Regions from separate parts of the Cobetia sp. BMC6 genome, predicted to be linked through region 2. Evidence: predicted binding sites of a transcription regulator. Region 2 holds the regulator's gene; the other holds the start of a gene.
The links. The regulator FliA, encoded in region 2, starts transcription of late flagellar genes. The targets are predictions, from matches to a motif close to CTAAAGTTNNNNNNNNNNCNGCCGATA.

Region 1: MKZ40_RS09420 (Cache 3/Cache 2 fusion domain-containing protein) is a predicted target of FliA. The motif match lies at 3,239-3,265, and genes of this name have one in related genera.

The regions. Positions count from the first base shown of each region.
Region 1 covers NZ_JAKUMF010000003.1:474,721-480,699, reverse strand. Annotated here, with positions in the region: gene MKZ40_RS09440 (allantoate amidohydrolase) at 1-498, shown strand, start outside; gene uraD (2-oxo-4-hydroxy-4-carboxy-5-ureidoimidazoline decarboxylase) at 549-1,082, opposite strand; gene uraH (hydroxyisourate hydrolase) at 1,480-1,833, shown strand; gene MKZ40_RS09425 (urate hydroxylase PuuD) at 1,843-3,090, shown strand; gene MKZ40_RS09420 (Cache 3/Cache 2 fusion domain-containing protein) at 3,306-5,435, shown strand; gene MKZ40_RS09415 (TetR/AcrR family transcriptional regulator) at 5,517-5,979, opposite strand, start outside.
Region 2 covers NZ_JAKUMF010000003.1:240,731-246,709, reverse strand. Annotated here, with positions in the region: gene MKZ40_RS08490 (MFS transporter) at 554-2,155, shown strand; gene MKZ40_RS08485 (RNA polymerase sigma factor FliA) at 2,351-3,109, opposite strand; gene MKZ40_RS08480 (flagellin) at 3,582-5,279, shown strand; gene fliE (flagellar hook-basal body complex protein FliE) at 5,484-5,846, opposite strand.

The DNA.
Region 1 (5,979 bases), 230 kb from region 2:
CAGGCGGGCAAGCGCGCTGACATGGCGGACCACTCGCTGGTCGCGACCGTGGGCTGTTGCGAGCTGCATCCCGGGGCGGTGAATGTCATCCCCGGGGGGGCAGCGCTGAGTCTGGATATCCGCGCGCTGGACGATGCGCAGCGGGACCGAGCGCTGGATGAACTCTTGAACGAGGCGCACCGAATCGCGGCGCGACGGGGCCTCACCTTCCACTGCGAGCAGACGCATGCGGCCGACGCCATGGCCTGTGACGAGGGATTGATGCAGGCCGTCGATGCCGGCATCGCCGTCACCGGTCAGGTGCCATTCCGGCTACCGAGTGGCGCCGGACATGACGCCATGGCGATCAGCCATCTGTGCCCGGTGGGCATGCTGTTCGTGCGCTGTGAGCGCGGTATCAGCCACCACCCGCTGGAGGCGGTGTCCGAAGACGATGTCGCCAAGGCCCTGGCGGCACTGATCGCCAGCATCGAGGCCGTGGCCGCCAGGCACGTGTGAGACAGAGCGCTTGAGACAGAGCGCCTCGGCGGCCGCAACGGTGCTGGTCGTCAACTGGCCTCGAGCAGGCCCGGCAGGCGCACTGCGGCGATCGCATTTATCTGGGCCAATGCTTCCTGATATTCCGCCTCGGTGGATTGCGGCAGGCGGCGCTCCAGTTCCTCGAGAATGCTTGAGGCGCTGTGGCCCTTGACGCAGATGATGAATGGAATGCCATGACGCGCCTGATAGTCGGCATTGGCCGTCAGGAATCGTTCACGTGTGGCGTCATCGAGCTGATCGAGCCCTGCGCCTCGCTGCTCACCCTGCGAGGCGGGCGTCAGGGCCTCCAGCTTGCCGGCAGCCAGCTCTGGATGGGCCAGAATCAATTGGTGACGCTCGGCATCACTGGCCTGGCGTACTGCGTTGGCACACGCCGTCAGCAGGACTTCCATGCTCGCGAATGGGCGCTCTGCCGCGGCGCGTTCCACCACCCAGTCCGAGTGCTCATAGAGACCACTCAAGCGTCGTGCCAGCGCCTCGGGTGGCAGGGCGTTGAGCGTGTCCAGCATCACCAGATAGTGCATCGGGGTCTCGATTGGCATACGCCTTGCTCCAGAGAGGGGGATAGGTTTGAAAAGCTCACGGAATCATCAGCTTGCAAGGCACATGCCGTCGCTGGCAACGCGCCTGACCAACGCTCGGTCACACGCTGCATCGCCATGCCAGCGGGTGGACGACAAGGCTGTATCGCCTCCGACTTGCCTGGCGGCGCCGAGCGGCGCCTGCGATGGGGAGATACGGCTTGCACCTTGACCGATCGGTCAGAATGCAGCAATGCACTCATCGGGGGCAATACCACCAACCGCTGACGGCAGGTCAGAACAGGGCAAGCCAGAAAACCGAAACACGGCCGTCTTTCGCAGGGCTTCATTTGTACAGGCCCCCGTCGTACAGGGCCCAGCCGTACCCGCCACACCCACACAAGAACAGGAAATCGCCATGCCCAGACTGACGACGCATGTGCTCAACCAGGCCGAAGGCATCGCTGCCAGCGGTGTGCATATCACCCTGGAGCACCAGGATGCGCAGGGTCACTTCCACGAGATCGCGCAGGTCACCACCAATGCCGATGGGCGCCTCGATGCACCGCTGCTTGAGGAAAGCGACGCTTCCGCTGATCTCTCCGGCGTCTATCGTCTGACGTTTCAGGTCGGGGATTACTTTGCCAGCCGCGCGGTGGGCAAGGGCATGCTCGGCCGGGTGCCGGTCGAGTTCACGCTGGAGGCCAACGGCCATTATCACATTCCGCTGCTGGTCACCCCGTGGGCCTACAGTGTCTACCGCGGCAGCTAAGGAGCCGGCATGAGCGCATATCTTCTCGATTGGGCGATGCTGCTGACCCGCTGGCTGCATGTCATGGCGGGGATCGCCTGGATCGGCGCATCGTTCTTCTTCATCTGGCTCGACAATCGGCGCAAGCCCGCTACTCATGCGGTCGATGGTCGCCCCGGCGGTGAGCTGTGGGCGGTACACGGTGGCGGCCTCTATCATCTGTTTCGCCATGATGGGGTCAGCGAACGGCTGCCCAGCGAGATCCACTGGTTCAAGTGGGAAGCCTACGTCACCTGGCTGTCCGGGATGGGGCTGTTCACGCTGATCTACCTGCTGCAGCCTCACGCCTACCTGATCGACCCGCGCGTGTTCGAGATGAGCGGCACCCTGGCCGTGTGCAGCGCTCTGGGCGTGCTCGTCGGCGGCTGGCTGGGCTACGAGGCGCTGTGCCGCAGCCCCTTCAAGCGCCATGCCGGTGCGCTGTTCGTCGCGGTCGGTATGTGGCTGACGCTGGCGGCGTGGGTCGCGACCGAACTGTTCGCGGGGCGTGCTGCCTTTCTGGTGATGGGCGCGCTGATGGGCAGCATCATGGCGGGCAACGTCTTCAATGTGATCATCCCGGGTCAGAAGGCGCTGCTGGCCGCTGCGCAGCGTGGGGCAACGCCGGACCCGGTCCACGGCCAGCGCGCAAAGCAGCGCTCGGTACACAACACCTTCATCACGCTGCCTGCGGTGCTGATGATGATCAGCAACCACTACCCGCTGCTGTATGCCAATGACTCTCGCCTTGGCGTCATCCTTCTGTTGCTGGTGATGGGCGGTCTGATCCGCATCGCCACGGTGGATCATCACAAGGGCGTCAAGCGCCTTTGGGTGCCCGTGGGGGCAGTGTTGGCGTTGATCGGCGTGATCCTGCTCTGCGCGCCGCGCTCACAGACGGCGCCTGCGACCGCCCAGACTACAGCGTCTTCAGCATCTGTCACGGCCAGCAGCGCTGCGGTCAACCAGGGCCTGGGGGAGAATCAGGCCCTGCGAGACAAGGTCAGCCATATCGTCGAGCAACGCTGCGCCGGCTGTCACAGTGACACGCCGAACTTGATCGGCTTGACGGCCCCGGCGGCCGGCGTGGCCTTCAATGGCTGGGATGACATCCAGCGTCAGGCCATGCGTATCCATCAGCGCACGGTGGTCGACAAGAGCATGCCGCTGGCCAACATGACCCAGATGACCGATGCCGAGCGCCAGCTGCTGGATGACTGGTGGCAGACGAGACGCTAAGGGGTAATGGATGAGACGCAATGGATGTGGGACAAGGGATGAGTGAGGCATGAATGAGGGGGTACTGATCAGCGGCACTCCAAGGCCCCGCTGGCCAGCCCCCCCTTGTCAGTGCCAACTCTTCAGCAACCCCTCGTCAGCAGGATCGCTACAGTTCTGCGTCCGGTGGCCGATAGACGTGATACTTCTCTCTTGGATCGGGGTATCGCGTAGTGATGACAACAAGAAAGCGTCTGGCCCGCGCCAGTGTCGGCAGCAAGCTCGCCTTGCTGGTATTGCTGTTGATGATGGCAGCCTTCACGGCGCTGGGCCTGGTGTTCTCGACGGCCAGCATGCATCAGGTGGAAGGCGAGACAGAACGCGCTCTCGCTCAGCAGCAGCAACAGATCACCAACACCATCGAGCTGTTCGACACCACCATGCAGTCCAGCGTGACCCGCATGCTCAATGCCTTCCTGGCGACCATTCCTGACAACTTCACGCTGATCGAGGACCGACGTCTGCCGATCGGCGAGCGTGATGCCCCGGCGCTGCTCAATGCCGGCTTCATGCTCAACAATCAATCCGGTTATCTGGCCGACTTCGCCAATCGCACTGGTGCCCCGGTCAGCTTCTTCGTGCGCGATGGTGAGGATTTCGTGCGGATCGCCACCACCCTCAAGACCGAAGATGGCTCAAGCCTGCTCGGGCTGACGCTGAGTGGTGGGGTCAAGGATGCGCTGAATGCCGGCCAGCCCTATACCGGCATGCTCTATCTGGCGGGCCGTCACTACATGACGCGCTATCGCCCGATCACCGACTTCAATGACAACCTCATCGGGGCCTCGTTCATCGGGGTGGATGTCGGCGAGCAGATCGATGAGCTGTATGCCACCATCACCAATATCCAGCTGCATGAGAAGGACTTCAGTCTGGTGGCGAGCACGGCGCCGGGCCAGCAGGGCAAGGTACTGACGACGGGTCAGTGGCAGGGCCGCTCGCTGATGGATTTCAAGAATGCGCAGGGTGAGCCGACCTTCGCGCCGCTCTTTGCTGCCGACAGCGGTCAGATCGATTACCGCCTGGCGGGAGAAGACAGCGATCGTATCACCAGCTTCCAGCACTATCCGGCCTGGGACTGGGTGGTGGCGACCACGATCGACAAGCAGGAAGTGACGGCGGGCATCACGCAGGTCCGCAATCAGGTCTTCGGATTGGCACTGCTGTTGGCGCTGGTCGTGGCCGGTATCCTTTACTTCCTCGAGCGTCGTCTGATCAGTCGTCCGCTGGATGCGCTGGTGTCACTGGCTCAGGCGCTGGCGCGGGGCGATCTGTCCCAGCGCATCACCAGTCAGCGTCAGGATGAGATCGGCAAGCTGACCGCGGCCATGAACAGCGTCGGCGAGGACCTGAGTCGTGTGGTCGGTCAGGTACGGGGCACCACGGGCGCCGTCAATCAGGCTGCCGGCGAGATTGCCCAGGGCAACGAGGAGCTTTCGGCACGCACCGAGCAGTCCGCCTCCAGCCTGCAGGAAACCTCGGCCTCGATGGAGGAGATCACCACCACCGTGCAACACAGTGCCGATTCCGCCCAGCAGGCCAGCCAGCTGGTCAATTCGACCTCCGAGCAGGCGCGCCGCGGCAATGACGACATGCGCAAGGCGCAGGCGAGCATGGAAGACATAAACCGCTCCGCCGAGCGCATCAGCGAGATCATCAGTCTGATCGACGGCATCGCCTTCCAGACCAACATTCTGGAGCTCAACGCCTCGGTGGAAGCGGCGCGGGCCGGAGAGCATGGGCGTGGCTTCGCGGTGGTCGCGCAGGAAGTGCGCACCCTGGCGACGCGCTCGAGCGATGCATCCCGCGAGATTCGCGGCCTGATCGACGAGTCGATCTCGCACACGCAGCAGGGCGTGGCGCAGGTGAAGGACGCCAGTCAGGCGATGGCCGAGATTCTCTCCAGTGTCGAGCGTGTCAACGACATGATCGCCGAGATCAGTGCCGGCGCGCGTGAGCAGAGTGCCGGCGTCGGCCAGGTGAATACCGCGGTCAGCGAGCTGGATGCGATGACGCAGCAGAACACCACCCTGGTCAATCAGGTCAGTGGCGCAGCGCGCAGCATGAGCGCTCAGGCTCAGGCACTGGAGCAGCTGATGGCAGGCTTCAAGGTGGCGGGCGCCCAGGACATGGCAAATTCATCAATGTCGCGCCAGGCCTTGCCGTATCAGTCCATGTCGCATCAGTCCATGTCGCACATGAACGCGCAGCCGATGGGGGATGCCGAGCAGACGGCTTTCCCGTCCCCGGCAAATGCCACGCGCGGGTCCCAGCGCCGCGAAGAGGAGGAGTGGGAAGCCTTCTGAGCGCGCTCTGCTCCAGACTGAACCCTGAGTTCGGTCCTGCGCCAAGCCCTTGCCGACCGACGTCGGTGAGGGCTTTGTTTTTCAGGCCGGATGTCGCGCCGCGAAGCGTGCCACCTCCTGGGGGGCACAGCGCTCGCCGACGAAGACCTCGACGTACTCGGCGACGCGGCTGATGCGCTCGCTGACGCTTTCCTGTGTGCGCATCGACAGATAGCCGATCTGGGTCAGGTAAATGGTGCGCGCTCGGACATCAGCCTGGGGGCCAGGCTGGCCATGACGCATCAGCATCGCGGTCAGTGCCTGTAAGCGTGCCTGATCCGCCCGGTCGACGACAGCGGCGACCTCATCATTCTTCAAGCCCCAGTTGCGGATCGCCAGCTCGAAGCGGGAGTCGAAAAGCGACTCATCCAGCCAGCAGTCGAAGACATTCAGCATGGCCTCCACCACCGTGGCCGCGTATTGCTCGCAGCGCCCGATCAAGCTAGCGGTATTGTGAGCATCCCATCGGGCGAGCAAGGCAGCGAGCAGGGCATCGCGGTCCTTG
Region 2 (5,979 bases):
CGCATCTACTTTGGTCGCTGACCATTCGACCATGCGACAGATCGGCGCTTTTTCGACGCTCACATGCTATCTCGCTGCATTACCGATCACTGTATATGCATCCACCCATCGGGTTTTCCGAGACCTCTTGCGTACGAAACGCTCGACCATGTGGTGTCATCAGCGTGTGTCGCCAAGGAGCGCATCCAGCAATGCAAGAGGGCCAACCCTCGCGCAGGCCCCGCCAACAGCGAGTTTGACGATATTGCCCTTTGCAGGATGCCGTGCTTTTACAGCGCCAGGGTGTCCCGAGCCCGGGTCGGGTCATGATTTCATGAAGCACTGTATATTTATCCACCACACTACATCCTTGAGACAAATTTCACGATATGTCGCCTTTCAACCACACAATGGCGCACCACGGGTCGCAGACTCCGGATTCGGTCGGTAGACTGAGCGCCGTTCCCGCAAGGACCGACCACGACTGACCAACATCACGCACGCAAGTGTCGTACCTGACATCTCGTCGGCACCGCTCCCACGGTCCCGACCCTGACTGATGAGGCCCCCTTCCATGCCGAACCCCCAGCAGGAAGCCATACCCACTCCCACCTTCGAGACCGAGCCGCTCGACACCTCGCGCAAACGACTGCAGCCGACCAGCAGTCTCGGCGCAGCGGTCGTTCTGTGGTCGCTGCTGCTGGGAATGGGGATGCTGATGCTGGCCAACGGACTGCAGGGCAGTCTGTTGGGGATTCGCGCCTCCTCGGAAGGCTTCAGCAACACCATGACGGGCATCATCATGTCGGCGTACTTCGCCGGCTTCCTGCTCGGCTCGACGCTTGCGCCACGCAAGCTGCGCCGGGTCGGTCATGTGCGCACCTTCGCGGCGCTGGCCTCCATCACCTCGGTGTGCATCCTGATCCACGCACTCTATGTGGTGCCCGAGGTGTGGATCGCCATGCGTTTCATCACCGGCTTCGCCTTCGCCGGCCTCTACGTGGTCGCGGAGAGCTGGCTCAACAGCCAGGCGACCAACCAGATGCGTGGCCGTCTGCTGGCCATCTACATGGTGATCACCTATCTGGGCATGGGCGGCGGCCAGTTGCTGCTCAACGTCGCCAACCCGGACACCTATCTGCTGTTCATCCTGGTGTCGGTGATCATGTCGCTGGCGCTGGTGCCGATGCTGCTGTCCGCCTCACCACAACCGGAAGGCGCGCAGCCGGAGGCGATGGGACTGGTGCGTCTGCTGCGCCTTGCCCCACTAGGGACGTTGGGCGGCTTCGCCACTGGCATCGCCAATGGCACCGTCTTCGGCATGGGCGCGGTGTATGCCGACCGCGCGGGCCTGCCGGTGCAGGAAGTCTCCTGGTTCATGGGTGCCTTCATTCTGGGTGCCGCCCTGCTGCAATGGCCGCTGGGCAAGCTCTCCGACAAGCTGTCGGCCAAGAAGGTGATTCTGGGCTGCAGTCTCGGGGCGATCGCGCTGTCCATCGGCGGCGTGCCGTTCAGTGGTGGCAGCATGCTGACCATGGCGCTGCTGGGTGCAGGCCTCGGCGGGTTGATCCTGACCCAGTACTCGCTGTTCCTGGCCGCGGCCAACAACCTGCTGACCACGCCACAGATCATCTCCGCCAGCGGCACGCTGGTGCTGATGCATGGCGCGGGCGCGATTCTGGGCCCGCTCACCGCGGGTCTGCTGATGGAGCGCTTCGGGGCCGTCGGCTTCCTCTATACCCTGACCGCCATACACGTGCTGATCGTGATTCTGGCCGCCAGTGTCACCAGCAAGCCGCGTCAGGAACTGGATGCCGAGGAAGGCGATCACCCCGGCCACTATGTAGTGGCGCCCTCCACCACCAGTCCGCTGAGCGCCGCCTGGGTCGAGGAAGCCATCACCGAGCCGGAAACCGGTCAGCTGGAATTCGACTTCGATGCCGAACCTGAGCCGGAGTTGAGCGAGGAAGAGCTCGCTGCCCAGCAACAGGAAGCCGCCTCTGAAACAGAAGAAGGCGTCGTGCAGCAGGTCGACAATGAGGAAGGCGTGATGAACGACCGCGTCACCGGCATGGAAGACGACTGGCATCTGGATGGCCATATCGACGAGCAGGCCCAGCACCTCAGCGAAGAGGAACGCCGCGTCAAGTCGGAACCGGAGCGCGAGAGCTACTGATCACGTCTGACGACATGCTCGAGTGATAACCAAGAACACCGCCTCTCAGGGCGGTGTTCTTGGTTGGGGCGGGCGGAATAGGGACAGGAGAAAGTGAGACAGGAGACAGGAGACACAAGGGCAGGCGTAACAGCAAGACGGTTCAGCAAGAGGATAAAGCTCGGGGAAACGAAGAAGGCTCAAGACGATACAGACTCAACGGCGACGCTTGCCCGCCCGCGCCACCAGATGCGGTGCCAGCACACCCTGCAGCCGACGCACGGCCTGGGAATGCAGCTGCGAGACACGCGATTCGGTGACATCGAGTACCGCGCCGATCTCCTTGAGGTTGAGCTTCTCCTGATAGTAGAGCGCCATCAACAGCTTCTCGCGCTCCGGCAGCCGCGCGATGGCCTCATTCAAGGCCCGCCGCGTATCGGCCTCTTCCAGCGCCTCGTGCGGCAAGGCAAACGGCGTGGCGAAGGGCGTCGCCTCGGGCGAGGTATAACCGCCCGCCAGCCCGCCTTCCTCATCCATCATCTCGTCCAGCGACATCACCATGCCGTTGTTGGTGTCCAGCAGCAGGCGTCGGTAATCTTCCAGCTCAAGCCCCATGGCGGCGGCGATCTGGGTCTCCTCCGGCGGATAGCCCAGGCTCTGCTCCAGCTGCTGGATCACGCTCTCTAGCTCGCGCCCGGCCCGCCGCACACTGCGTGGCAACCAGTCACGCGAGCGCAGCTCATCGAGCATCGCGCCGCGGATGCGCTGACTGGCATAGGTGGCAAAGCTGGCGCCGTGACCCTGCTCATAGCGGCCCACGCATTCACACAGCCCCAACATGCCAGCCTGAATCAGATCCTCGAGATCGACACTCGCTGGCAAGCGCACTTGCAGCTGCAGCGCGATCCGGCGCACCAGCGGTTGGTATTCAGAGTAGATATCCTGCTGGGCCATGCGCCCATTGGCGGTATACATCGGCGTCCTGGTCCTCGCTTGCATCCCTCGGGGTCGTTTGACTCAGGGTCGTGCCCCCCCATCCTCGGGACTCCTGTTCCCAGCGTATTGTCGCGCCCCCGCCACAAACCATTCGCTCGAATAGCTACCCTCAGCGACGGCTTTCCTGCCTTACGTCGCCACTCTGCCTCGGGGAGGCGGAAATGAAGGCAGACGTGAAGAGACAAAGAGGGAAGACGAGACACGTACAACCCCGACAGCAGATCGACAGAATGTCGCGAGGGTGAAGCGAGAGTGGAGCGAGGATGTCACGAGGAGCGCCCGTATGAAGAGCGCGCAAGGAAAGCCAGCGAGACAGCCGGAATGAGAAAGGTCAAAAGGCTGCAAAAAATTTCTAAAGTTCTGTCGCGCCGCGACGATAACTGAAGCAACGGCACAGGAGTCGTTACTGGCGACACGCCATCTATCTCCCCATTACGACAGGAAGTGACACATGGCTTCAGTGATCAATACCAATACCCTTTCCATGGTGACTCAGCAGAACCTGAATCAGTCCCAGAACGCCCTGAACACCTCCATGGAACGTCTGTCCTCCGGCCTGCGTATCAACAGCGCCAAGGACGACGCCGCCGGTCAGGCCATCGCCAACCGCATGGATTCCCAGATCACCGGCCTGTCCCAGGCGCAGCGTAACGCCAACGACGGCATCTCCGTCGCCCAGACCGCTGAAGGCGCATTGAATCAGGTCAACGATAACCTGCAGCGTGTCCGTGAGCTGACTGTCCAAGCACAGAATGGGACCAATAACGCCGATGACCTGACTTCCATTCAGAATGAAATTGATCTACGTCTTGAAGAAATCACTCGTATCTCTGAACAGACAAGTTTCAATGGTATTGACGTTCTTCAAGAAGACAACACCATGAGCATCCAGGTGGGGGCCAATGATGGTGAAGTAATCACAATTGACCTCAAGCAGATCAATACTGAAACCTTGGGCCTGACGGGCTTTAATGTTGATGGCAATGGAATAAAAAATAACACTGCCACTGAAACAGATTTAATGGCAGCAGGTTTTGCAGAGTCTACAAGTATAGCTGGCCAATATACTGACGCAGACTTCAATGCAGCTGCTACGATTAGTGACGTATTTGGAGAAATCACTGAGGATGGAGCAAAGATAACCCAAGTTGGTGGAAGTGGAACAGTATACACTTATGCTTCTGACAGTGAATCCTTCAGCTATGATGCAACAGTAGCAGATATTGGTGGCGCTGGTACAGCCACTCAGCTCACACCTTCTGCAGGTGACACAAATGCTATCACTATCTCACTTGGCGGCGAGGAACAAGAGGTTCTGGTTGACGACAGTGGAAATCTCACTGATGCCAACAGTGGAAACAAGCTTTATTTCGATGGCGCGAACAACCTTAGTGAAACCAATTCAGGATCTGATACTCAAGCTTCAATTTCAGATATAACGACTTACTTATCCCAAGGCAACACCAATACTTTAGCTGGCGCAGACAATTACATAAAGTCCGGCAACACTACTTATGCAGCTTCAGCCAACGATGATGAATTTTCTGCTACCAACCTGACAACCTCTAAAGCACAACTTGAAAAAGATATCAACGCTGACGCTGCTAGCTCTTACAACATTGATCTCGACGATGACGTAGCGACTACAGGAGATAATTTCTCGATCACTAACGCCAATGCTGTCACCGGCGGTATTGCTGGTGCAGGCAATGCTTTATTTACTTCTGGCTTTGATAGCTCAAAGTTCGCTGGAACTGCAGGCGAAACCATTTATGCCAATGACAATGGAAAAATCACCGATGGTGCTGGCAACGAAATTTATGCAAAAGAAGATGGCAGCTTAACACTCGAAAGCACAAGTGATGCAACTGCTACAAAAGACCCGCTCGCAGCGTTGGATGATGCACTAAAACAAGTTGATGGCATGCGCTCGGACCTCGGTGCCGTGCAGAACCGTTTCGACTCTGCCATCACCAACCTAGCGACGACCGAAACCAACCTGGCGTCTGCCCAGTCGCGTATTCAGGATGCTGACTATGCAGAAGAAGTCTCCAGCATGACCACTGCACAGATTCTGCAGCAGGCGGGGACTTCCATGCTGACACAGGCCAACCAGGTACCGCAGAACGTGCTGTCTCTGCTGGGCTGATCTCTGGCTCACATGCTGCATAGGCCTGTCACTGAGCAAGAGTGGCAGGCCGGTCGTTGGCAGAGGTTAGTGGCCTTGTTGATATTGCTCCTTTTAGTCAACAGCGCTCGTGCATTTCAATCTCCGTCAGCAATATCCAGCAGCAGCAAACAAAAAGGGCAGACGCATCGCGTCTGCCCTTTTTCATTGGAATGTGGGCATGAATCACACCGCCATGTTCATGATTTCCTTGTAGGCACTCAGCAGCTTGTTGCGCACCTGTACGGTCATCTCGAATTCCAGTGAGGCCTTCTGGCCTGCCACCATGACCTGATCGAGGCTGACATCCGGGCTGCCCAGCTCGAAGGCCCTGGCCTGGCCTGCCGCGACCTGCTGTGACTGGCTGACGCGCGCCAGCGAATCCTTGAGCATGCCGGCAAAGCCCTGAGCATCAGTGCCGCTGGCCTCTGACACTGCGCCCACCGACTGAGCGTTGCTCCCGGCCGCCTGCGCCGCCATCTGATCGAGCTGCTGCAGACTGCCCGTCATCGCGGATGACATCGCCGCGCCGACTGCCTCAATCGCCATCCCGCCTCTCCTTTCTCAACACGCGCCATTCGTCTGCCGCTTTCAGTGGGGCTCAGACTACCAGTCAGTCGAGCGGCTGAAAGTGACTAATACCCCTGTTTTGCGACGCTATTCGTCTGATTGGATGTGCGCC